Regions from separate parts of the Streptomyces sp. Y20 genome, predicted to be linked through region 1. Evidence: riboswitches for the same ligand, from Rfam matches in the RefSeq annotation. Region 1 holds a riboswitch; each other region holds the start of a gene.
What was found. Region 1 has a riboswitch for cyclic di-AMP ahead of ACGFT1_RS13635 (transglycosylase SLT domain-containing protein). Riboswitches for the same ligand answer to the same signal wherever they lie in the genome.
Positions count from the first base shown of each region.

Region 2: another riboswitch for cyclic di-AMP. It lies ahead of ACGFT1_RS11305 (M23 family metallopeptidase); the one in region 1 lies ahead of ACGFT1_RS13635 (transglycosylase SLT domain-containing protein).
Region 3: another riboswitch for cyclic di-AMP. It lies ahead of ACGFT1_RS32060 (C40 family peptidase); the one in region 1 lies ahead of ACGFT1_RS13635 (transglycosylase SLT domain-containing protein).

Region 1 covers NZ_JBIDDP010000004.1:478,039-484,004, reverse strand. The annotation lists gene ACGFT1_RS13640 (HAD family hydrolase) at 1-373, shown strand, start outside; gene ACGFT1_RS13635 (transglycosylase SLT domain-containing protein) at 408-893, opposite strand; cyclic di-AMP (ydaO/yuaA leader) riboswitch at 897-1,079, opposite strand; gene ACGFT1_RS13630 (polyprenyl synthetase family protein) at 1,598-2,608, shown strand; gene ACGFT1_RS13625 (outer membrane lipoprotein carrier protein LolA) at 2,855-4,105, shown strand; gene ACGFT1_RS13620 (ABC transporter ATP-binding protein) at 4,139-5,137, shown strand; gene ACGFT1_RS13615 (ABC transporter permease) at 5,124-5,966, shown strand, end outside.
Region 2 covers NZ_JBIDDP010000003.1:647,283-653,248, forward strand. The annotation lists gene ACGFT1_RS11290 (MarR family winged helix-turn-helix transcriptional regulator) at 1-320, opposite strand, end outside; gene ACGFT1_RS11295 (dihydrofolate reductase family protein) at 398-1,534, shown strand; tRNA gene ACGFT1_RS11300 (tRNA-Met) at 1,578-1,651, opposite strand; cyclic di-AMP (ydaO/yuaA leader) riboswitch at 1,949-2,116, shown strand; gene ACGFT1_RS11305 (M23 family metallopeptidase) at 2,126-3,190, shown strand; gene ACGFT1_RS11310 (aldo/keto reductase) at 3,265-4,209, shown strand; gene ACGFT1_RS11315 (PrsW family intramembrane metalloprotease) at 4,255-5,559, opposite strand; gene trmB (tRNA (guanosine(46)-N7)-methyltransferase TrmB) at 5,628-5,966, opposite strand, start outside.
Region 3 covers NZ_JBIDDP010000017.1:113,989-119,954, forward strand. The annotation lists gene ACGFT1_RS32030 (adenosylmethionine--8-amino-7-oxononanoate transaminase) at 1-17, opposite strand, end outside; gene bioB (biotin synthase BioB) at 10-1,173, opposite strand; gene ACGFT1_RS32040 (8-amino-7-oxononanoate synthase) at 1,321-2,448, shown strand; gene ACGFT1_RS32045 (DUF397 domain-containing protein) at 2,506-2,727, opposite strand; gene ACGFT1_RS32050 (helix-turn-helix domain-containing protein) at 2,737-3,597, opposite strand; gene ACGFT1_RS32055 (ATP-binding protein) at 3,812-4,270, shown strand; gene ACGFT1_RS32060 (C40 family peptidase) at 4,434-4,907, opposite strand; cyclic di-AMP (ydaO/yuaA leader) riboswitch at 4,910-5,043, opposite strand; gene ACGFT1_RS32065 (hypothetical protein) at 5,483-5,788, opposite strand; gene ACGFT1_RS32070 (ATP-dependent Clp protease proteolytic subunit) at 5,797-5,966, opposite strand, start outside.

The DNA of each region.
Region 1 (5,966 bases):
CGCGCCCATCAGCAAGGTGCTGCTGCGTCATGCCGAGCTGTCGGACGACGAGCTGGCGGCCGTGGCGCGCGCGGTGGGGGGCTCCCTGGCGACCGTCACGATGTCGGGGCCGGGGACCGTGGAGCTCCAGCCGAGCGGGGTGACCAAGGCGACGGGGCTCGCGCTGGCCGCGGAGCGGCTGGGGATCGGCGCCGGACGGGCCGTGGCCTTCGGCGACATGCCCAACGACATCCCGATGTTCGACTGGGCGGCCCACGGCGTCGCGATGGCCGGCGCCCACCCCGAACTCAGGGCGGTCGCGGACGAGGTCACCTTGTCCAACGAGGACGACGGCGTCGCCGTCGTCCTCGAGAGACTGTTCCCGGCCGACTGACCGGGATGTCAGCAGTGCCCGCCGCCGGTGCCGGTCAGTACGCGCCGAACACGTTGTCGATCGAGCCGTAGCGCGCGGCCGCGTAGTTGCAGGCGGCGGTGATGTTCGCGACCGGGTCGTAGATGTCGAACGACGTCCCGGCCACGTGGTAGGCCTTGAAGGTGGGGTCGATGACCTGGAGCAGGCCCTTGGACGGGATGCCCGCGGCCGCGTTGGAGTCCCACAGGTTGATGGCGGCCGGGTTGCCCGACGACTCGCGGATGATGTTGCGGTAGATGCCGTTGTAGGTGCCCGGGATGCCCTTCTGGGCCATGATCGCGAGCGACTCGCGGATCCAGCCGTCGAGGGTGTTCGGGTAGCCGGCGGGGGTGGTGGCCGCCGCGGCGGTGGTCGGGGCCGCGGCGGCGCTGGTGGCGCCGATGAGCGGCAGGGCGAGGACGGCGGCGCCGGTGCCCACGGCTGCGAGGGCGCGGACGAGGCGGCTGTTGCGGGAACGGCGGTGCTGAACGGCGGCAGACATGCGGAAGTTCCTCTCCTACGCCTGCGAGGTGAGCTGTCGGGTTCGGGCGGGGAGGCGCCCGGCCGTGCCCTGGAGGAGGCACGGCTTCACCCCTAGCCGTTCCGGCGCGGCGTGTGCCGTTCCGGCCCGGCGGCTTACCTGGGTCCCCCGCTCCTGCCGTACGAATGGGTTCGTCGATGGGTGATGCGGGCGGCGGCAGGATTAGGCGTCCGCCCGACGGCCGGGAACGTATGCGAGAGCACATGTCGGGAACAAGTGCCGGATTCACACAACGCACTATTTGACCTTGATCGACGCCGTATGGGGTGCTTGATCCTTTGCGGCTGCCAACCCTCAACTCACCCACGGGGCAAGGATTCGGGAGGCCGCGGGGGCGGAGGCCGGCCGGAACGCCGCGTGACCCAATTCACGAAATGGCAAATCAGTTCAAAACAGACAAGGGGGAGCCGGCGCATTCCCGCCCCGGTGCTCGGCACGGGGGTGGAGAGTCACGGAAGGGGATATGAATTGTCGTTAAGTCGATAAATGTCCGTTCTTACCACCTGATCACACTCATGGCCGTTCTGATCCGATACCGCCCGGGCTGGACCGCTGGCCGCTATCGGTGATCGAAAGAGGACCGGATACGCTGAGTTGAGTGAGGGCAGCGACCTATCGACAAACCGTGTGATCGCCAGCAGACAGCAGCAGACAGGAGACCCCTCGTGACCGTCGTCGGGCCGTTCGGGCTGAGCGTGCGGGACCAGGCTCTGGAAGCCGATGTCCAGGCCGGATTGACGGCTGTCGAGGAAGGCTTGCTCGAGGCCACCAAGAGCGAGGTCCCGTTCATCACGGAGGCCGCGCAGCACCTCGTACGGGCCGGTGGGAAGCGGTTCAGGCCGCTGCTCGTGATGCTCGCGGCGCAGTTCGGCGACCCCTACGCGCCGGGTGTCGTCCCGTCCGCCGTGGTCGTCGAGCTGACCCATCTGGCCACGCTGTACCACGACGACGTCATGGACGAGGCGGCCGTGCGGCGCGGCGTGGCCAGTGCCAACACGCGCTGGGGCAACTCCGTCGCGGTCCTCACCGGCGACTTCCTCTTCGCCCGCGCCTCCCAGATCCTCGCCGACCTCGGCCCCGAGGCGGTCCGGGTGCAGGCCCTCGCGTTCGAACGGCTCGTCACCGGCCAGATCCTGGAGACCGCGGGCCCCTCGGACGGCCGCGATCCGGTCGAGCACTACCTGGACGTGCTCGGCGGCAAGACGGGTTCCCTGGTGGCGGTGTCGTGCCGGTTCGGCGCGATGATGTCCGGCGCCGACGAAAGGGTCGTCGACGTGCTCACCCAGTACGGCGAACGGCTCGGCGTCGCCTTCCAGCTCGCCGACGACGTCCTGGACATCGCCTCCGACTCCCACGAGTCCGGCAAGACCCCGGGCACCGACCTGCGCGAGGGCATTGCCACCCTCCCCGTGCTCCGGCTGCGCGAACGCGCCGCCCGGCTGGGCCGGTCCGAGGACCTCGCGCTGTGCGAGCTGCTGGACTCCGACCTCAGCGACGACGCCCGGCACGCCGAGGCGCTGACCGCGCTGCGCGCGCACCCCGCGCTGGAGCAGGCCCGCCGGGACACCGTGCGGTACGCGGAGGAGGCGCGGGCCGCGCTGGCGCCGCTGCGGGAGTGCGACGCCAAGGCGGCGCTGCTGGAGCTGTGCGACGCGGTGGTGCACCGCGCCGGCTGAACCGGCCGGACACCTCTTCGGGCGGCGTCTTCCCGCACGACCCCTACGGGTCGGGGGAGATGCCGCCTTCGTATGTCATACCGCAGACGTACACGGAGTTGGCCCCGAGGGCTGACGCTTCCGCGCGGCCGATTTGGTCAGATGGTCACTACGGAAATCACCACTCCTCACCGATTCGGGTGAGAATGGCGGCTCAGGTGGACCAGCGTGGGGACAGCCGCCGCCGACGACGGAGGTAAGGCACACATGGCACCGTACGCATCCGACGACGCAGTGGGCGCCGCGCACGACGAGGACCCGCGATCCGGCCGGCGCAAGGCCGCCCGGTACGCCGTCCCCGTCGCCGTGGTGGGGGTGGCCGCGGCCACGATCGGGCTCGTCCCGGCGCTCGCCGACTCCGGTGACCCCGACCTGCCGAGGATCAGCGCCCAGCAGCTCGTCGAGAAGATCGCCAGGTCGGACGTGCAGCAGCTGTCCGGCACCGTGAAGATCAGCACCGACCTGGGGCTGCCCGAACTCGGCGGCCTGGAGAACAGCCTGCTCTCCGGGGCGGACAAGGGCTCCGGCGGCGGGTCCTCCGCCGACCCGCGGACCAGGCTCACCGAGCTGGTCTCCGGCACGCACACCCTGCGCGTCGCCGCCGACGGCCCCGACCGGCAGAAGCTGTCGCTGCTGGAGAGCGGCGCCGAGTACAGCCTGATCCACGACGGCAAGGACGTCTGGGGCTACGACAGCAAGAGCAACGAGGTACACCACTCCACCGCGGCCGGCTCCGGCGGGGACCGCAGGACCCGGCAGCCGGCCACGCCGAAGGACTTCGCCGACCAGGTCCTGAAGTCGGTCGACACCACCACGTCCGTCACCGTCGACGGCACGGCCCAGGTCGCCGGGCGCGACGCCTACAAGCTGCTGATCAAGCCCAGGCAGTCCGGCACCACCGTCGGCGCGATCAGCATCGCCGTGGACGCGCGGACGGGTCTGCCGCTGAAGTTCACGCTCACCCCCAGCGGCGGCGGCGCCGCCGTGGTCGACGCCGGCTTCACCCGGGTCTCCTTCGCCGAACCGGCCGCCTCCACCTTCGACTTCACCCCGCCCAAGGGCGCGAAGGTCACCGAGGGCGAGGACGGGGACGCGGGTCCCGGGCACGCCCCGAGGGCGGACGGGAAGTCCAGGGACGGGCACCCGGCGCCGGAGCACGGCCCGCGGAGCGGCGGGGAGTTCGCCAAGGGGCTGCGCGGGGCCACGGTCCTCGGCAAGGGCTGGACGTCCGTCGCCGCCTTCGACACCGGTGCCAAGGGCGGCCTGCCCACCGGCTCCAAGGGCGGTGACCTCGGCGGCTTCCTCGGCTCGCTCGGTGAGCCGGTCTCCGGGGCCTTCGGCAAGGGCACGGTCTTCTCCACCCGCCTGGTCAACGCCCTGATCACCGACGACGGCAAGGTCTACGCCGGCGCGGTCACCAAGGCCGCCCTGGTGAAGGCGGCCGACGCGGCGAAGTAGTCCGTCCGGGCGCGGCGAAGCGAGGGGGAGCCGATGGACGAGCCGTCCGCCGCGGAGCCCGGCCGGGGGCCCACGCCGGAGCCCGGGCCCGCGGTGGCGGGGGCGAGCGTCATCGCCACGCGCGGGCTCACCAAGCGCTACCGGGGCGGACAGCTCGCCGTCGACGGTCTCGACCTGACCGTCCCGGCGGGCAGCGTCTTCGGTTTCCTCGGCCCCAACGGATCCGGCAAGACCACCACCATCCGCATGCTCATGGGCCTGATCGAGCCGACCGCGGGCACGGTCCGGCTCCTGGGCCGGCCCATGCCCCGGGCCGCCCGCACGGTCCTTCCACGGGTCGGCGCGCTCATCGAGGGCCCCGCCCTGTACGGCTTCCTCTCCGGCCGGGACAACCTGCTGCGCTACGACGCCGCCGACCCGGCCGCCGACCCCCGCACCCGGCGCGCCCGCGTCGCCGCCGCACTGGACCGGGTCGGTCTCACGGCCGCCGCCGGCAAGAAGGCGAAGGCGTACTCGCTGGGCATGAAACAACGCCTCGGCCTGGCCGCCGCGCTGCTCCGGCCCCGCGCACTGCTGGTCCTGGACGAGCCCACCAACGGCCTCGACCCGCAGGGCATGCGGGAGATCCGCACCCTGGTCAGGGAGCTGGCCGCCGACGGTACGACCGTCTTCCTCTCCTCCCATCTCCTCGACGAGATCGAGCAGGTGTGCACGCACGCGGCGGTCATGACGCGGGGGCGGCTCGTCGCCCAGGGGCCGGTGGCCGACCTGGCAGCCGGGGCGCGCGGCCGGCTGGTGGTGACCACCCCGGACACGGCCCAGGCGGCCCGGGTGCTCACGGAACAGGGCGTCGGGGACGTGGCCGCCGACGGCGACCGGGTCACCGGCGAACCGCCCGCCCGGGACCTCGCCGAGGTGACCGCGGCCCTGGTCACCGCGGGCGTCCGGGTCCGGGGCCTCACCGTCGAACGGGCCTCGCTGGAGGACGCGTTCGTCATGCTGACGGGAGAGGGATTCGATGTCACGCGCTGACCCGGCGGGCGCCGCGCGGAAGCCGAACCCGCTGTGGACCTTCGGACTGCTGCGCAGCGAGCTGGTCACCACCGTCCGCCGCTGGCGCACGCTCGCCCTGCTCGGGGTGCTGGCCGCGGTGCCGGTGCTGATCGGGATCGCGGTGCGGATCGAGACGCGGGACGGCGCCCCGGCGGGCGGGAACGGCGCGGGCCCGGCGTTCCTCACCCAGGTCACCAACAACGGACTGTTCCTGGTCTTCACCGCGCTGGCCGCCACCCTGCCGTTCTTCCTGCCGATGGCGGTGGGTGTCGTCGCGGGCGACGCGATCGCGGGGGAGGCGGGCGGTGGCACCCTGCGCTATCTGCTGGTCGCTCCGGCCGGCCGCACCCGGCTGCTGCTCACCAAGTACGCGACGGTACTGGTGTTCTGTCTGCTCGCCACCCTGGTCGTCGCGGTCTCCGCGCTGGCCGTCGGCGTACTGCTCTTCCCGCTGGGCGAGCTGACCACCATCTCCGGCACCCGGATCGGCCTCGCCGAGGGTTTCGGCCGGGCCCTGCTCATCGCCCTGGTCGTGGCGGCCTCACTGGTCGGGGTGGCGGCCGTCGGCCTGTTCGTGTCGACGCTCACCCAGAGCGGCATCGCGGCCATGGCGACCACGATCGGCCTGCTCGTCACCGTCCAGATCGTCGACCAGATACCTCAGCTGCACGCGCTCCAGCCGTACCTGTTCCCGCACTACTGGCTGTCCTTCGCCGACCTGATGCGCGACCCCGTCTACTGGGACGGCCTGACGCGCAACCTCGGCCTCCAGGCGTTGTACGCGGCCGTGTTCGGCTCGGCGGCCTGG
Region 2 (5,966 bases), on a different contig from region 1:
GCCCCCTCGTCCGTCAGCACCGCGAGCGAGCTGCGCCGGTCCTGGCCGCAGGTCTCCCGGCGCACCAGGCCGTCCCGTTCCAGCCGGGTCACCCCGTAGGTCAGCCTGCTCCGCGTGATCTTCAGCGTCTCGGCGAGATCGGTCATGCGCAGCCGCCGGCCGGGGGCCTCGGAGAGGTTGGCCAGCACGGAGTAGAACAGATGGGGCATGCCCCCCTCCTGCTGGAGCTGCCGGTCGATCGCGTCCTCCAGCAGCCGGGACGCGGCGAGGTAGGCGCGCCAGGCGCGCTGCTCCTGCGGAGTGAGCCAGCGGGTCGTCATGCCACCAGTGTAGATTTGTTCCAAATTTTAACCAAGACTTCGGCCGGTCCACCGGGCCGCCGCGAGGGAGTACGCCGATGCCCCTGCCGTACGTACTGCTGTCCGCCGCCGTCTCCCTCGACGGCTACCTGGACGACACCGGCCCCGAGCGGCTCCTGCTGTCCGGCCCGGCCGACTTCGACCGGGTCGACGCGGTACGGGCCTCCGTCGACGCCATCCTGATCGGCGCCGGCACGATCCGCGCCGACAACCCCCGTCTGCTGGTCAACTCCGCCGAGCGGCGCGCGGCCCGGGTCGCGGCGGGCCGGCCGGCGTACCCGCTGAAGGTGACCGTCACCGCCTCCGGCGACCTCGACCCGGGCGCCCATTTCTGGCACACCGGCGGCGACAAGCTCGTCTGCACCACCGACGCGGGCGCCGGCCGGGCCGCGCGTCTCCTCGGCGGCACCGCCGACGTCGTGCCGCTCGGTCCCGTCCTGGACTGGCGGGTCCTGCTGGAGCATCTGCACGACGTGCGGGGCGTCGAGCGACTGATGGTCGAGGGCGGCGGCCAGGTCCACACCCAGCTGCTCCAGCAGGACCTCGCCGACGAACTCCAGCTGGTCCTCGCCCCGCGCCTCGTCGGCGACCCCGCGGCCCCGCGCCTGTTCGGTCCCGGCGCCTACCAGGGCGGACGCCTGCGCCTGACCGAGACCCGCCGCATCGAGGACGTCGTCCTCATGCGCTACGAGCCCACGGCCCCCGGCGCCGGCCCGGTCCCCAATCCGGCCGACCGCCACTGGCTGCGCACCGCCTGCGAACTCGCCGCCCTGTGCCCGCCCTCCCGGACGGCGTTCAGTGTCGGCGCGGTCGTGGTCGCCGCGGACGGTACGGAGCTGGCCCGCGGCCACTCCCGCGAGGGCGCCGACCCGATGGTCCACGCGGAGGAGGCGGCCCTCGCGAAGACCGACCCGGCCGATCCGCGCCTGCCCGGCGCCACGGTCTACAGCAGCCTGGAACCCTGCGCCCGCCGCGCCTCCCGGCCCGCCCCCTGCGCCGAGCTGATCCTGCGGTCCGGGGTGCGCAGGGTGGTCACGGCGTGGCGGGAGCCCGACACGTTCGTCGCGGCGGCCGACGGCTCGGGTGTGCTGACCGGCGCGGGCGCCCGGGTAGTCGTACTGCCGGAGCTGGAGTCCCTCGCCAAGGCGCCGAACGGGCACCTGCTCGCCGGATAGCACTCAGGGCCGGAATCCAATGGATTCCGGCCCTGAGTTTCCGTAGCGGGGACAGGATTTGAACCTGCGACCTCTGGGTTATGAGCCCAGCGAGCTACCGAGCTGCTCCACCCCGCGTCGTTGTGTCTCTACTGTACGCCATCCACGGGGTGCGACGCACATCGGTTCCGCGGCCCCCGGTGATAGTGACGGACCGTGACCGGGCGGGCGCTGTGCGATAGCGGCCGAGTCACCATCAAAGCCGCGAGTGACTCCTGTACGTCGGCCAACTCGCCCTCATTGCAGACGCCATGACCGGTAAATCCCCAGGTTTGAACGGTAATGATCTAGACGAACGGCTTGGAAAGTGACTGGCGGGTCTATTAACGTTCGATAACGCAGCGCGGTCGTCCCAGCCGTCACCAGCGACGGCTCCGCGCGCACGCGCCGAATCCCGCAAGGGAACCGGGGAACCACCACCCTGGGGTGAATCTCGCGAACGCCGACGTGGAGCTCACACGGTCCACGACCGGTATACGCGCGTAGGAGACCTTCCCGCTCCGAACCCGTCAGCTAACCCGGTAGGCGGCGGAAGGAAAGGAGCGCGCCCGCGTGGCGTCCAACCGGCCTGCCCCCGAGACCCCGTTCGTGCCGGCTCAGCGCGAGACCGAGACCTTCGGCTACGACGCCTACCGAGCCGGCGAGGGCCCCTGGGAGGAGTGGAACCCCACCGAGGACTCCGTCGCCCCGGTCCGCGGCCGGCACCGGGTCGCCAAGCAGCGCGGCGGCTTCGCCCGCAGCTCCACCGTCCTCGGTGTCGGCGTGATGGCCGCGGTCGGAGCGGGCGGCATGGCCAGCGCCAACACCGGTAAGCCGCCGGTCTCCATCTCCCTGCCGGACCTGCCCTCCGTCGGCTCCTTCTTCGGCGACACCGCCACCGAGGCCCCGCAGACCGCCACGACCGCGCTCAGCAGCGTCGGCGCGGCCTCCGCCGACGACCAGCAGGGCGCCGGCGCGGGCGAGGCCCTGCGCAGCCGGATCATGGCCCAGGCCGAGCAGCAGCAGGGGCAGGCCGACAACAAGGCCACGGCCGTCGCCCTCGCCGCCGCCGAGAAGCAGAGCGCGGACGCCGCCGCCCAGGCCGAGAAGGAGGCCGCCGCGAAGGCGGCCGAGGCCAAGGGCGCGGCGGAGGCCGCCGCCGCGAAGGAGGCGGACCAGAAGGCCGCGAAGGCGGCCGAGGAGGAGCGGCAGGCCGAGCTGGCGAAGCTGGCCGGTCAGTACACGCTGCCCACCTCCTCGTACACGATCACCTCGACGTTCGGCCAGGCCGGCTCGATGTGGTCCTCCGGCCACCACACCGGCCTGGACTTCGCCGCCCCCACCGGCACCCTCATCAAGGCCATCCACGGCGGCACGATCACCGAGGCGGGCTGGGCCGGCTCCTACGGCTACCGCACGATCCTCACCCTCGACGACGGCACCGAGCTGTGGTTCTGCCACCAGTCCTCGATCAACGTCACGGCCGGCCAGAAGGTCACCACCGGCGAGGTCATCGGCCGGGTGGGCGCCACCGGCAACGTCACCGGCCCGCACCTGCACCTGGAGGTCCACCCCGGCGGCCAGGCCGCCGCCATCGACCCGATGGCGTGGCTGCGGGGCAAGGGCCTCACCCCCTGACGGTTTTGCGGGAACTTGGTGCCGGCGGCGGATTGTGATCATCGCCGCCAGCGTTGTAGTGACGTATGACCTCACTGACATCACCACGCACACTCGGCTCCTCCGACCTCCGGGTCTTCCCGCTCGCCCTCGGCGGCAACGTCTTCGGCTGGACCGCCGACGAGCAGGCGTCCTTCGCCGTCCTGGACGCCTACACGGCCGCGGGCGGCAACTTCATCGACACCGCCGACTCCTACTCCGCCTGGATCGAGGGCAACCAGGGCGGCGAGTCGGAGACGATCATCGGCAAGTGGGTCAAGGCCCGCGGCAACCGCGACGACGTCGTCATCGCCACCAAGGTCAGCCAGCACCCCGAGTACCGGGGCCTGGCCGCGGCGAACATCAAGGCCGCCGCCGACGCCTCGCTGCGCCGCCTGGACACCGACCGCATCGACCTCTACTACACCCACTTCGACCAGCCCGAGGTGCCGGTGGAGGAGATCATCGGCGCACTGGACGAGCTGGTGAAGGCCGGCAAGGTCCGGCACATCGCCGCCTCCAACATCAGCTCCGAGCGCCTCCGGGCCTCCCTCGACCACTCCGACCGCGAGGGACTGGCCCGCTACGTCGCCCTCCAGCCCCACTACAACCTGGTCTCCCGCGACACGTACGAGGGCCCGCTCCAGGACCTCGCCGCCCGCGAGAACCTGGCCGCCGTCCCCTACTTCTCCCTCGCGTCGGGCTTCCTCACCGGCAAGTACCGCCCCGGTACGACCGTCGACAGCGCCCGCGCCGGTACGGCCCGGAAGTACGCGGACTCCGAGGGCGGCCGGCGGGTCCTGGCGGCCCTGGACGACATCGCCGCCGCCCACGAGGTCCCGGTCGCCACGGTCGCCCTGGCCTGGCTGGCCGCCCAGCCGACCGTCACGGCCCCGATCGCCTCGGCACGCACGGTGGAGCAGCTCCCGGCGCTACTGGGCGTGGCGGACCTGACGCTCACGGACGACGAGCTGGCCACCCTGACCACGGCCTCCGCGTAACCGCCCGTCCCGCCCCGGCCGATCTCCCCCAGCCGTCCCGTGCGTCTACGTCCGGTACGGGTTGCAGGCCGGGTAGGCGCCCGCCGGGGCGCCGTGCCCGTACGGCACGGGGCCCGCGTGCACCGGGCGGGCCGGCGTGGCGGCCCGTGCCGCGTACTCCAGTGCCGGGCGTGCCCCTTCCCTGCGCCGCCACAGCTCGTCCAGCAGCTCCCGCTCCCGTACGGCGAAGTCGGCCCCGGCCCGCCCGCGCCGCCCCCGGTGCCGCAGGAACGCCAGCGAGGTCGCGTACGCCTCGTAGCGCGCCACCTCCCGCGCCGCCGGCCGGCCGAGGTGGTGCCGGGCGTAGTCCCGGGCCATCCGCCGGGCCCGCATCGAACCGAGCGCGAACGGCTCGCCCGGACCCAGCCATCCGGCCAGTACGTACACGGGGAGCTCCGCGCGCACCGTCCGCAGCTCCCGCTGCCGGGTCCAGATCGCGAGCCAGGTCAGCAGCGCGAACGCGGGCAGCATGAAGGCGGCGTAGACGGCGAAGAACCCGTACCGGCCGAACGTGGAGGAGCCGTTCCAGAAGGCGTGCATGCTCATCGCGAGCAGCAGTCCGCAGACCGGCAGCAGGACCCGCCGCACGCGCTGCCGCTCGCCGGAGCGAGCGGCGACGCCGAAACCGATGCCGGTCAGGACCGTGAACAGGGGGTGCGCGAACGGCGACATCACGATGCGCACGAAGAAGGTCGCGGCGGTGACGGAGGCGATGCCGTGGCCACCGGTGAGCTGGTCGGTCCCGAAGGCCGTGCCGAGGTAGAGGATGTTCTCGGTGAACGCGAAGCCGGTGGCGGTGATCCCCGCTATCACCACACCGTCCACGAGCCCGGTGAAATGGCGTCTGCGGAAGAGGAAGACCAGCAGGACGGCCGCGGCCTTCGCGGACTCCTCGACGATCGGCGCTATCACGGTGGCGCCGAGGGTGTCCGCGCCGGCCGGGTCCGCGGTCGAGGTGGCGATCCACCGGGTGGCGAAGCTGTTGGCGACGATGGCTATCAGCGCCGCCGCGCACGCTCCCCAGGCGAAGGCGAAGACCAGGTTCCGCCAGGGCCCCGGCTCCACCCGGTCCAGCCACCGGAACGCGGCCAGCAGCCAGGGCACGGGCAGCACGGCCAGCCCGAGCCCCACGACGAAGCCCTCCGTGCCGGTCTGGCGCCGCACGAGCGCCAGGATGACCAGCCCCGACAGCGCCAGCAGCGTGCTCAGCGCCCCGTACCGCACCCACCTGCGCTGCCACCAGTGCGGATGGCGGAGCACACCGTCGCCGGGGCGCGGGGGATACGTCGGGAACGGGGGACTGGTGGCCACGGCATCGACCCTAACGGTGGCGGGACGAGGGGCAGGAGCGGATTACCGGTCCGGGCGCGGGGCCGGACTCATCGCTCCCGGTGCGGTACGCGCCGGAACAGCAGGTCGTTCACCACATGACCCTTGTCCAGGCCCTGTCCCTCGAAACGGGTCAGCGGCCGGAACTCGGGGCGCGGGGCGAAACCGCCCTCTGCCCGCGTGTTCTCGAAGTCGGGGTGCGCGCCGAGCACCTCGAGCATCTGTTCGGCGTACGGCTCCCAGTCGGTCGCGCAGTGCACGATCGCGCCGGGCTTCAGCCGGGCCGCGGCCAGGGTGAGGAACTCGGGCTGGATGAGGCGCCGCTTGTGGTGCCGCTTCTTGGGCCAGGGATCGGGGAAGTAGACGCGCAGCCCGTCCAGCGCGTCGGG
Region 3 (5,966 bases), on a different contig from region 1:
ACGCCGAGGTCAGGCATTGGGCGCGAGGTCCGTCCCGGCGCCCCGGCGGCGGACGGCGACGAGGTCGGTCCGCGGCTCCCCCGCCGCCGGAGCGGCGGCGGACGTCGCCGACCCGCAACCGCCGCCCTCATGGCAGCCCCCGGCGTCCTCGCGGCAGCCCCCGGCGTTCGTCCGGTGCTCGGGCAGCGTCACCTCGCCGGCGCCCTCCACCTCGAACCCGGCGTCCGCGATCATCTCCAGGTCGGCCTTGCCGGCCTGGCCCTCGCTGGTCAGGTAGTCGCCGAGGAAGACCGAGTTGGCCAGGTGCAGCGCGAGCGGCTGCATCGTGCGCAGGTGCACCTCGCGGCCGCCCGCGATGCGGACCTCCACGTCCGGGCAGACGAACCGGACCATCGCGAGGATGCGCAGGCAGCGCTGCGGGGTGAGGTTCCACTCCTTGGCCAGCGGGGTGCCCTCGAACGGGATGAGGAAGTTCACCGGAACGGAGTCGGGGTCCAGCTCGCGCAGCGAGAAGACGACGTCGACGAGGTCCTCGTCCCTCTCGCCCATGCCGGCGATGAGACCCGAACAGGCGGACAGTCCGGCGGCGTGCGCCTTCTGCACCGTGTCCACCCGATCGGCGTACGTGTGGGTGGTGGTGATGTCCTCGTAGGTCGACTCCGAGGTGTTGAGGTTGTGGTTGTAGGCATCCGCGCCGGCTTCGCGCAGCCGCTCGGCCTGACCGTCGGAGAGCAGGCCCAGGCAGGCGCACACCTCGACGCCCTGGTTCTGCTCCTTGATCGCCTTGATGGTGTCCGAGACGCGGTCCACGTCCCGGTCGGTCGGGCCCCGCCCGCTGGCCACCAGGCAGACCCGCTTGGCGCCGCCCGCGAGCCCCGCGGCGGCGGCCTGCGAGGCCTCGTCCGGCTTGAGCCAGGTGTACTTCAGGATGCCGGCCTCGGAGCCGAGCCGCTGGGAGCAGTAGGAGCAGTCCTCCGGGCACAGGCCCGACTTGAGGTTCACCAGATAGTTGAGTTTCACCCGTCGCCCGAACCAGTGCCGGCGCACCTTGCCGGCCGCGGCCACCACATCGAGCAGGTCGTCGTCGGAGGTGGCCAGCACGGCGAGTGCTTCCTCGCGGGTCGGCAGCTCGCGCCGAAGCCCCTTGTCCACCAGCGTGTTCAGCAGGTCCATGAGGCCCGATCCTGTCCTACGGGACCGCTCGGGGCCAAGGAGAGTTTGCACAACGGAGACGGTTCACCGTGTGGGTATTGCCACACACTGGGCGGCTGGTCGTGCCGCTAAGGTCTGTCCGCTACCTACAAAAGCACCGGAGGACCCATGGCGTTCGGCTGGATCGACGAGCAGGCCGAGGCGCGCCGCCGCGCCGGACTCGTCCGCACCCTGCGCCCGCGCCCCGCCGACTCCCCGTTGCTGGACCTGGCGAGCAACGACTACCTGGGTCTGGCCCACCATCCGGAGGTCACCGAAGGAGCGGCCCGGGCGGCCCGGACGTGGGGCGGCGGCTCCACCGGGTCCCGGCTGGTGACCGGCACCACCGAGTTGCACACCGAGCTGGAGCGCGCGCTGGCCGCGTTCTGCGGGTTCGAGGCGGCCCTGGTCTTCTCCTCGGGCTATGCCGCGAACCTGGCCGCGGTCACCGTCCTCGGCCCGCACGGCTCGCTCATCGTCTCCGACGCGGGCAACCACGCCTCCCTCATCGACGGCTGCCGGCTGGCGCGGGGCGGCACGCAGGTCTTCGGGCACGCCGACCCGGAGGCCGTGCGCAAGGCGCTCGGCACGCACGGGGGCGCGGCGATCGTCGTCTCCGACACGGTGTTCTCGGTCGACGGGGACCGGGCGCCGCTGGCCGCGCTGGCCGCGGCGTGCCGGGAGTACGGCGCCGGGCTGGTCGTGGACGACGCCCACGGGCTCGGCGTGCTGGGCGACGGCGGCCGGGGCGCGCCGTACGCGGCCGGCCTCGCGGGAGCCGACGACGTGGTCGCCACGGCGACCCTGTCCAAGTCGCTGGGCAGCCAGGGCGGGGTGGTGCTCGGCCCGGCCCGGGTGATCGACCATCTGGTCAACGCGGCGCGCACGTTCATCTTCGACACGGGACTGGCGCCGGCGGCGGCCGGTGCCGCGCTGGCCGCGCTGCGGCTGCTGGAGCGCGAGCCGGGGCGGGCGGCGCGCGCCCGTGAGGTGGCCGGGGAACTGCACGCACGGCTGACCGCCACGGGTCTGGAGGCGGTGCGTCCGGACGCCGCGGTGGTCTCCGTGCGGGCTCCGTCCCCGGAGCAGGCGGTGCGCTGGGCGGCCGACTGCCGTACGGCGGGCCTGTCCGTGGGCTGTTTCCGTCCTCCCTCCGTGCCCGACGGCATCTCCAGGCTGAGACTGACCGCCCGTGCGGACCTGTCCGGGGCCGAGATCGAACACGCTGTACGCGTCATCGGCGAGACGCGACCATGAGTCGGCGTGACACGGTCGTGTGTGACCGGATAACGATGAAGAAGTGACCGATTCCGATCAGAGTGCGGTGATGAATCCCGACCAGCTGTCGGCGGAGAAGAACAGCGCCGGTCCGGCCGGAATCTTGGAGTCACGCACGGCGAGCAGCCCGGCTCCGGGGCCGGAGCGCGGCCGGGCCGTCTCCACGCAGTTGTTGGCGCCCGTGCTGTAGCTGCTGCGCAGCCAGCGCACGTCGTGCAGGTCGGTGCTGGCAGGGACGTTCCCAGGCGGTGCGGACATGGTGCCTCCTTACGCGCCGTCACCTATTGCGGCGATGTAGTCCAACGAGTCCTCGGGGGAAAGGGCGTGGAACTGAAGGGTCTGGAAGGCCTCGGCGTAGGCCACCAGGTCTTCTTTCCGTTCCAGGTAGAGGCTACTCGTCAACTGGTCGAGAACGACTACATCCAGATCAGAAGTGCTCGGAAATGAGAAGATAACGAAAGGTCCGGTGAGGCCGATATGCGCTCCGGCGCTGAAGGGCAGGATCTGGAGCCGTACCTGGGGCAGCGACGCGGCCTCCATCAGCCGCTCCAGCTGACGGGACATCACCCGGGGACCGCCGACCTCGCGGCGCAGCACCGCCTCGTCCAGCACGGCGCTCAGCGCCGGCGGCGGGTCCGCGCGTAACACGTCCTGCCTGGCCAGACGCACCTCCACCAGCGTGTCCAGCCGGTCCTCGTCCAGGTCCTTCACGGCCGCCCGGGTGACCGCGCGGGCGTAGTCGGCCGTCTGGAGCAGGCCGGGGACGACCGTGGTCTCCAGGGTGCGCATGGCGCTCGCCTGCGACTCCAGGCTGATGAAATCGCGATAGGTCGGCGGCAGTTCCCCGCGATAGGCGTGCCACCAGCGGTTCCGGCCGCCCGCGTCCTGCGACCCCGCCAGCATCAGCAGCAACTCGCGCAGGTGTCCGTCGTGGACGCCGTAGGCGTCCAGCAGTAACCGCAGATCGGCCGGTTTCACACCGCTGGCGCCGGTCTCGATTCGGCTCACTTTCGACTGGTGCCAGCCGACGAGCCCGGCCGCCTCACCGCTGGTGAATCCGGCACCGGTACGCAGCCTGCGCAGTTCGGCGCCCAGTTTCCGACGGCGCACTGCCGGACCGTTCTGCATGGGCTCCTCCTTACTCCTTCCGGGCCGCCCACATACGGTTTCGCAGCGCAGAGTTCACCGCTTCGAGCGACAGATATATGCATATCCCGGTGGATCGCTCCCCCTGACCGACCCGTTGATGGCAGTCTGGCGAACAAGCACCAGTTCCGGGACCGTACTCGAAGCATTCGCTGTATGTCGGACCGCGGTCCCGCGGGAAAGGGACGACGTCGCCATGGCAGACCATCTGGAAGCATCCGTCACTCTGCCGAGCGATCCCGCCTCGGTCTCCGCCGCCCGCTCCTACGTCGTGGGCACCCTCGCGGAGTGGGGCCTGCCGCCGGACACCGAAACGGCCGACACCGTGCGGCTGATCGTCTCGGAGCTGGCCACCAACGCCGTGCAGCACACCTTCGGCCAGTCACCCACCTTCACGGTCGACATCGCACTGGACCGTGACGAACACCTGCGCATCGGCGTGACGGACAGTCATCCCCGCTTCCCGAAGAGACTGCCCGCCGCCGTGCAGCAGGACAACGGCCGCGGCATGGTCATCATCCGCTGGCTCACCGCGGAGCACGGCGGCAGGCTCCGCGTCCGTCCCACCCGTGAGGGTGGCAAAACGGTGTGTATCGAACTCCCCTGGACGCTCCCGGCCGCCGCGTTACCGGCAGGCGTGCCGCAGGAGCCCTGAGCGGCACGCCCGCCCGGCCGGTTGCGCCGGAGGACGTGCCGGCCCCGGGCCGCCCGTGCCGGCGGGCGGGCACCGGGGCGGCGCTATGGCGCTCGAAGCGGGCCCGGTGCCCGGAGCCGGCCGTTCAGCGGGCCGGGGCCGGGCGCTCCCGTTCCGCGGCCGGTCAGCTGACCCGGCCGTACCAGACGCTCCTGGTCCAGATCTTCTGGAGCCTCACCACGTCACCGGTCCTCGGGGCGTGCCAGATCTTCCCGTGGCCCGCGTAGATACCCACGTGGTAGACGCTGGAACCCGAGTGGAAGAACACCAGGTCACCGGCCCTGCGGCTGCGGGCGGAGATGTGGTGGGTCTTGTTGTACTGCTGCGCGGCGGTGCGCGGCAGCTTCTTGCCCACCTTCTTGAAGGAGTAGAAGGTCAGCCCCGAGCAGTCGAACCTGCGCGGACCTGTGGCACCCCACTGGTACGGCGCACCCTTCTTGGAGGCCGCGACGTTGAGTGCCTTCGTCGCCATCGTCGCGGCGGACGCGCCGGTGGCGAGGCCGGGCACGGCGATCGAGCCGCCGACGGCGGCGAGGGTGAGGGCAGAGGCCGTGCCGGCCCTGGCCATCAGTGACGGGACACGATTGAGCGCAGTCATGCGCAACCCTTCGTCAGCCGCCTGTGAAGGATGACCTGTCGGATTCGGGCTGGCGAAGTTGCCCGGCCGTGTCGCCACGGCTTCACCCCAAGGGAGGCTCGGAACCCCGCCCGTCCGCGTCCAGCGGACGAACATGTGTTCCGGCGACCCGTCTTGCCTGGGTCCTCCACTCCTGCCGATCCACTCCTGTCGACCGGTCATCCAGGCGGCGGCAGGACTCGGCGTCCGCCCGGATCGCCCCGCCGCGGTGGCGGGGTCTTGTCGTCAGTCAGGGATCTTGACCTACAACTGTCGTAAAATCCCAACGGAATCGGGGCTTTGTGGTGTTACTCACCACTCGCCCGTTCGGGTGGACATGGCTGTGTTCGAGACATCGTCAGGACCCGTGCGTAGCCCCGGACCTGGGGCTAAACACTCGCGGACGCATACCCGACCCATATGCCGCACAAGTCGGGAAGCCTGAAAATCATTCCGGATATCCATCGGACGGGCGTACCTCGTTCGGGCCGTTTCGAGTCCGGTGCGAACGGCAGGCGTCGATACGGGGCCCGCAGCCGGCCGGCCGGGTGTCCGCCTCAGTCGACGGTGTCGGGCGGAAGCGCGACCCGAGCGGTACGGCGCTCGCCGTCCAAGACGCGCAACGCCCGTGCCAGCGTGCCCCCGTGCAGCTCCGTCTCGCCCCGCCGGTGCATCACCTCGAGCGCGTCCCGCAGCTCTGCCGCCTTGCGTACCAGGGCCTGCGCCGCGCGCAGCCCGCGGTACGTGTCCCCGTCCCGGGCCGGATTGACGCGACCCAGCAGGTCGGCCGCCTCCAGATAGCGGTCGATCAGGTCGCCCTCGGCGCGGGTCAGCGCGGGCAGCGGCGGCACTTCCGGCGGCATCGGGGGGCTCACCTCGGGTCCGGTGCGCCGGGCGCGTCCCGGCGGCTGGGCACGATGTGGTCCACCAGGCCGTAGGCGAGGGCCCCGGGGGCGTCCAGGAACAGGTCCCGCGCCAGATCCTCGCGCACCTGCCCGGACGTGCGCCCCGTGTGCCGGACGAGCATCCGCGCCAGCAGCG